Regions from separate parts of the Kitasatospora sp. NPDC097691 genome, predicted to be linked through region 1. Evidence: riboswitches for the same ligand, from Rfam matches in the RefSeq annotation. Region 1 holds a riboswitch; the other holds the start of a gene.

Region 1 (3,402 bases):
ACCGGGCGGACCATTCGCTCGGAAGCCCGACGGCCGATCACCAGGACGACGGCCCCGGTTCCGACGGCGGCGGCCGCCACGACGGCAGCGGTTCCCCAGCGCATATCGTTCCCCGCTCTGTTGGTCTCGGACCGGACGGTGTTCGTACACCAGTCCACCGGCGCCCCGCCCACCCGGCCACCGGACTGACCCGTCCGGGTCACGGCCCCCGGATCCGCTGTCGGAGGATCGACTGCCTCTCCTGCTACGAGTTCGGCCCGGTGGCGCTCGCGGTGGCGAGGAGGTGCCAGAAGCGGGGGGTGAGGGAGTCGGTGGCCGGGGGTGGGGCGGTGCGGGCGGTGGCGCCCCAATGGGTGGGGACGTGGTGTTCCTGGTGGAGGGCGGCGAGGGCCTCGGCGAGGGTGTCGGCGGGGGCGGGGACGATGCGGGCGAGGGCGCGGAGGTGGGGCTGCCAGCGGCCGGTGACGCACTGGCGGAGGAGGTGGTCGAGGGCCTCCCGGCGGCCGGTGGCCTCGACGAGTTCGGGCAGGTCGAGGCCGAGGACCTCGGCGAGGGCGCGGGTCTGCTCCTCGTCGCCGTCCCAGCGGTCGGTCAGTTCGGCCTGCCGGTAGGAGTCGAGGGTGGTGCCGGTGCGCTCGGCGACGGCCGCCTGGCCGAGTTCGCGGGCGACGCGGTGGTCGCGCAGCCGGACCGGGCGGGGGTCCATCAGCTGGGCGGCGGGGCACCAGAGGGCGCGGGCGAGGGCGATGAACTCCGGTTCGCTGGGCCGGAGCTCGCCGTCCTCCCAGGCGAGGACGTGGGCGGGCAGCAGCCGCACGCCGTGTGCGGCCAGGCCCTCGGCGACCTGCTCGGGGGTGAGGCCGAGGGCGGCCCGGTGGGCGCGGGCGGCCGCGGGTGAGAACGGCACCGGCGGCGGGGCGGCGGGGGGCTTTCTGCGACGCATGCCACCGAACGCTAGGCGCGGACCACGGCGCGGCCCCAGCAACCGAACCCACGAAGCGGCCGACCGGGGGGCGGTGCCGCGCTGGGCGATCCCACAGCTCGTCGGCCGGTGTCCCGTGTGACCAACCCCTCCGTGACCTCGGTTGACTCCCGGTTCGGCCGCGTGATGGGATCCTGGGGCCAATCGGAGGCATGGAGAGGAAGCCGGTGCGAGTCCGGCGCGGTCCCGCCACTGTCACCGGGGAGCACGCCCGGATTCTCGCCACGGCGGGCCGTCAGAAGCCGCTGGAAGGCCCCGGGGGTGCGTCCGACCCGGAAGCCAGGAGACTCTCGCCCCCGCTACGTCGATCCAGGGCGCGGACCCTGAGTGAGGACACGCACGCGATGCAGGCTGCCCCGCCCGGCCGGACCCCGAGCTGCCTTCCGCCGAGTTGTCTCCCGGTGAGTTGCCGCCCGGTGGGTTGCCTTCCGGCGTGCGGCCGGTGACCGTCCGTCCTGCCGCCGACCGCCCCTGGGGCCGAGCCGCCGCGTTCGCGGTGGGCGCCGTGGCGGGCTACGCCGCCGACGCCCGCTTCGCGGACCCGCGCCGGGGCCACCCGGTGGCCGTCTTCGGCAGCGCCGCCACCCGGCTGGAGCGGCGGCTGTGGCGCGACGACCGTACGGCCGGGGCCGGGTACACGGCGCTGTGCGTGGGCGCGGTCGCGGCGGGCGCGCTCGCCCTGGACCGTACCGTCGGCCGGCGCCCGCTGGGCCGGGCCGCGCTGGCGGCGGCCGCGACCTGGACCGTGCTCGGCGGCACCTCGCTGACCCGGGAGGCCCGCACCATCGGCCGCTCGCTGCGGCACGGCGACCTGCGGGCCGCGCGGGAGCGGCTGCCGCACCTGTGCGGGCGGGACCCGAGCGGGCTGGACGAGCAGCAGATCGCCCGCGCGGTGGTCGAGTCGGTGGCCGAGAACACCGCCGACGCCGTGGTGAACGCGCTCGCCTGGGGCGCCCTGGCGGGCACGCCCGGGCTGCTGGCCTTCCGCGCGGTGAACACCCTGGACGCCATGGTGGGCCACCGCTCGCCGCGCTACGCCCGGTTCGGCTGGGCCTCGGCCCGGCTGGACGACCTGGCGGGCTGGCCCGGCGCCCGGCTGACGGCCCTGCTGACGGTGGCCGCCGCCCCGCAGCCGCGGACGGCCTGGCGGGTCTGGCGGCGCGACGGCTCCTCGCACCCGAGCCCGAACGCCGGTCAGGCGGAGTCGGCGTTCGCCGGCGCGGTGGGCGTACGGCTGGGCGGGACGCTGCAGTACGGCGAGCGCGTCGAGCACCGGCCGGTGCTGGGCGCGGAGCTGCGGCCGGTGACGGTGGACGACATCGAACGGGCCTGCACGCTCTCCCAGCGGGTGGGCGCGCTGGCTCTGGGTACGACGGTCGCGGGGCACGTCCTGCTGCGCGCGCTCCGCGGGAAGAGGGGAAGGGCATGACGAACGCGCTGCTGGTCGCCGGGACGACCTCGGACGCGGGCAAGAGCGTGGTCACGGCCGGCATCTGCCGCTGGCTGGCCCGCCAGGGCGTGCGGGTCGCGCCGTTCAAGGCACAGAACATGTCGTTGAACTCCTTCGTCACCGCCGACGGCGCCGAGATCGGACGCGCCCAGGCGATGCAGGCGCAGGCCGCCCGGGTGGAGCCGGAGGCGGCGATGAACCCGGTGCTGCTGAAGCCCGGCGCGGACGGCCGCAGCCAGGTGGTGCTGCTGGGCAAGCCGGTCGCCGAGGTGGGCGCGCTGGACTACCGCGAGCGCAAGCCCGTCCTGCTGGAGCGCGCCCTGGAGTGCCTGGCCGATCTGCGCCGCCGCTACGAGGTGGTCGTCTGCGAGGGCGCAGGATCGCCCGCCGAGATCAACCTGCGTGACCGCGACATCGCCAACATGGGCCTGGCCACGGCCGCCGGGCTGCCGGTGGTGGTGGTCGGGGACATCGACCGGGGCGGCGTGTTCGCGGCGATGTACGGGACGCTGGCGCTGCTGTCGGCGGAGGACCAGCGGCACGTGGCGGGCTGGTTCGTCAACAAGTTCCGCGGCGACGCGCGGCTCCTCGCGCCCGGGCTGGAGATGCTGCACGAGCTGACCGGCCGTCCGGTGCTGGGCACCCTGCCGATGCTGCCCGGGCTGTGGCTGGACGCCGAGGACTCGCTGGACCTGTCGACCGTGGTGGACCGGGTCGACGGGCGCGGGCCGCTCGGGGCGGACGTGCTGCGGGTGGCCGTGGTGCGCTTCCCCCGGCTGTCCAACTTCACCGACGTGGACGCGCTGGCGCAGGAGCCCGGCGTCCTGGTGCGCTGGGCCACCAGGCCGGAGGAGCTGGCCGACGCCGACCTGGTGGTGCTGCCCGGCACCCGGGCCACCGTGGCGGACCTCGCCTGGCTGCGCGAGCGCGGCCTGGAGCCGGCGCTGAAGGCGCGGGCGGCGGCCGGGCT
Region 2 (3,402 bases), on a different contig from region 1:
CTGTTCAACGAGCGGGTCGCGATCTGCGCGATAGCCGTCTACGCCGTCCTGCAGTCCACCGTCGTGGTCGGCTTCTACGCCGCCCCCGAGTCCCTCGCCGTGCTGCTGGTCGCCCTCGCGGCCTGGGCCACGGTGTTCACCGCCCGGCGACATCCGGCACTGGTCCTGACCGCCGCCCCGGCCGCCGCGCTCGCCTGCGCCGTCGCGTACTCCGCGGCCTTCGCCGTGCCCGCCCTGGTCGGCCTCGCGCTGGCCACCGCCCGTCCGCACCGCCGGTGGGGCCCGGCCGCCCTGCGCGCGCTGCTGTCGGCCGTCGGCACCGTCGTCCTGCTGCTCCCGTACGGCACGCTGGGCAAGGTCGCCGGGTGGTCGCCCTCGCACGGCAACGCCCCCGGCTCGGCCCGCGCCATCCTGCTCTCCACCGTCCAGTGGAGCGGCCTGTTCACCGTCCTCGCGGTGGCCGGCACGATCGCCTACGCCCGCCGCGAGCAGATGAACGAGCACGACGCGCCCGAGCGGAACACCGTTCCCACCACGCGCGGCCACCGCGCCCTGCTCGGCACCGTGCTGACCGCCACCGCCCTGCTCGTCCCGGCCGCCCACCTGTGGACCGGCACCTCCGGCGCGCTGTTCCGCCACCTCGGCTACGGCATGCTGCTGGCCGCCCCGCTCGCCGGGGTCGGCCTGACCCGGCTGGTCGGCGCCCACTTCCGCCACCCCCAGCTCGGCATCCTGGTCTGGGTCGCGGTGCTCGCCCTCGGCCTGGAGCAGTCCGCCCTGCGCTACCAGAACGGGCCCGACTCCGGCCGCCTGCTGGCCGTCCTGCGGGTCCACACGGTGCCCCAGGGGCGCTACCTGACCGAGGTCGACGGACTGGCCGAGTACTACCTCGGCGCGGTCAGCGAGCCCGAGCAGTGGGTCTCCGCGCGCACCGGCACGGAGTACCGCGACGCGGCCGGGGTGCAGCACCACGGGGACGACGGGAGCGTCGCCGCGATCCGCGACGGCTGGTTCACCATGGTCGTCCTCGACAGCACCGCGCCACGGGCCACCGACCGGGCCCTGAGCGCCGCGCTGGCAGCCGGCGGGCAGTACCGACTGGTGGCGCAATTCACCTCGCCGACCGGCGATTCGAGCACGTACAAGGTCTATCTCAAGCACTGACGGGCCGGAGGGCCCGCCCACACCCGCGACACGACAGCCACAACATATGGTGCCGCCGCAGGGCGGCGGCACTACATGTATGCTCACTCCTGCTGTCGATGCAGGGGAACCCGGTGCGAATCCGGGACTGCCCCGCAGCGGTGTGCGGGCGGCTGGAGCAGCTGTCCCCGCGAGTCCGAGTACCTGCCGGCGGCGTGCGCCACGGCCCTCCCGCAGAGGCCGCGCCAGCACCAGAACCACACCTCCGGGCCTCGCGGGCGGGCCGGGGAGACACCGTCGCGCGACGCCGTTTGCGTTCGTGCCGTGCTCCCCTGCCCCGACCGGCCCGAGGCCCCGATCACCGCCGCCGATCGCCGCCAGGAGAGAGCGCCTTGACCACCGCTGCCTCAGCCACCCTGCCCGCCCAGGGCTCCGGTACCGCCTTCACCGACCGGACGGTCTCCGATCCCGGCGGCGCCCTGCTGCGGCTGCTCACCGACCGCAGTGTCGACCTCCCCGAGGTCGACCCCGGCCATGTCGCCGCCGCCGCGCTGCGCGGCCGCCACGCCGGCTCGGACTTCGCCGAGCTGCGCGGGCTGGCCGTGGACGCCGCCGCGTCGATGATCGCCGAGGACCCCCAGTACTCGAAGCTCGCCGCCCGCCTGCTGGCGCTGGAGATCGTCGACGAGGCGAACAGCCAGGGCGCCACGTCCTTCTCCGCCTCGATCGCCGTCGGCCACGCCGAGGGCCTGATCGGCGACACCACCGCGGACTTCGTCGCCAAGCACGCCGCCGCGCTGGACGCCCTGATCGACGCCGCGGGCGACGACCGCTTCGAGTACTTCGGCCTGCGCACCGTGCAGTCCCGCTACCTGCTGCGCCACCCGATCACCCGCAAGGTGGTCGAGACCCCGCAGCACTTCCTGCTCCGCGTCGCCTGTGGCCTGGCGGTCGGCGACAACGAGCAGTCGGTGCGCGAGGTGGCCGAGCTGTACGGCCTGATGAGCCGCCTGGAGTACCTCACCTCCTCGCCGACGCTCTTCAACTCCGGCACCCGCCACCCGCAGATGTCGAGCTGCTACCTGCTCGACTCCCCGCTGGACAACCTGGACTCGATCTACAACCGCTACGCGCAGATCGCCCGCCTGTCCAAGCACGCCGGCGGCATCGGCCTGTCCTACTCGCGCATCCGCTCGCGCGGCAGCCTGATCCGCGGCACCAACGGCAAGTCCAACGGCATCGTGCCGTTCCTGCGCACCCTCGACTCCTCGGTCGCCGCCGTCAACCAGGGCGGCCGCCGCAAGGGCGCCGCGTGCGTCTACCTGGAGACCTGGCACGCCGACATCGAGGAGTTCCTGGAGCTCCGCGACAACACCGGCGAGGAAGCCCGCCGCACCCACAACCTCAACCTGGCGCACTGGATCCCGGACGAGTTCATGCGCCGGGTCAACGCCAACCAGGACTGGTCGCTGTTCTCCCCGGCCGACGTGCCCGAGCTGGTCGACCTGTGGGGCGAGGAGTTCGACGAGGCCTACCGCAAGGCCGAGCAGGCCGGCAAGGCCGTCCGCACCATCCCCGCGCAGACCCTCTACGCCCGCATGATGCGCACCCTGGCGCAGACCGGCAACGGCTGGATGACCTTCAAGGACGCCTCCAACCGCGCCGCCAACCAGACCGCGCTGCCGGGCCGCACGGTGCACTCCTCCAACCTGTGCACCGAGATCCTGGAGGTCACGGACGACTCCGAGACCGCCGTCTGCAACCTGGGGTCGGTCAACCTCGGTGCGCACGTGGCCGCGGGCGCCTCGGCCGACGACCTGCTGGGTGCGATGGACTGGGAGCGCCTCGACGCCACCGTCCGCACCGCCGTCACCTTCCTCGACCGCGTGGTGGACATCAACTTCTACCCGACCACCGAGGCCGGGACGTCCAACTCCCGCTGGCGCCCGGTCGGCCTCGGCGTGATGGGCCTGCAGGACGTCTTCTTCAAGCTGCGGCTCGACTTCGACTCCGCCGAGGCCGCGCGGCTGTCCACGCTCATCGCCGAGCGCATCATGCTCACCGCGTACGAGCGCTCCGCCGACCTGGCCGAGCAGCTGGGCCGCCACGAGGCGTACGGCGAGACCCGCGCCGCGCGCGGCGAGCTGCACATCGACCACTTCCCGACGGCCGCCCCGCAGTGGGCCGACCGCTGGACGGCGCTGCGCGCCCGGATCGCCGAGACCGGCCTGCGCAACTCGCTGCTGCTGGCCATCGCGC

The links. Region 1 has a riboswitch for cobalamin ahead of ABTY56_RS29070 (cobalamin biosynthesis protein). Riboswitches for the same ligand answer to the same signal wherever they lie in the genome.
Region 2: linked by a shared signal. The riboswitch ahead of ABTY56_RS10675 (ribonucleoside-diphosphate reductase subunit alpha) and the one ahead of ABTY56_RS29070 (cobalamin biosynthesis protein) in region 1 are both predicted to bind cobalamin.

Annotation. Positions count from the first base shown of each region.
Region 1 covers NZ_JBEORY010000053.1:7,680-11,081, reverse strand. Annotated here, with positions in the region: gene ABTY56_RS29080 (alpha/beta hydrolase) at 1-104, opposite strand, end outside; gene ABTY56_RS29075 (helix-turn-helix domain-containing protein) at 245-943, opposite strand; cobalamin riboswitch at 1,141-1,271, shown strand; gene ABTY56_RS29070 (cobalamin biosynthesis protein) at 1,425-2,411, shown strand; gene ABTY56_RS29065 (cobyric acid synthase) at 2,408-3,402, shown strand, end outside.
Region 2 covers NZ_JBEORY010000011.1:52,439-55,840, forward strand. Annotated here, with positions in the region: gene ABTY56_RS10670 (glycosyltransferase family 39 protein) at 1-1,164, shown strand, start outside; cobalamin riboswitch at 1,238-1,369, shown strand; gene ABTY56_RS10675 (ribonucleoside-diphosphate reductase subunit alpha) at 1,560-3,402, shown strand, end outside.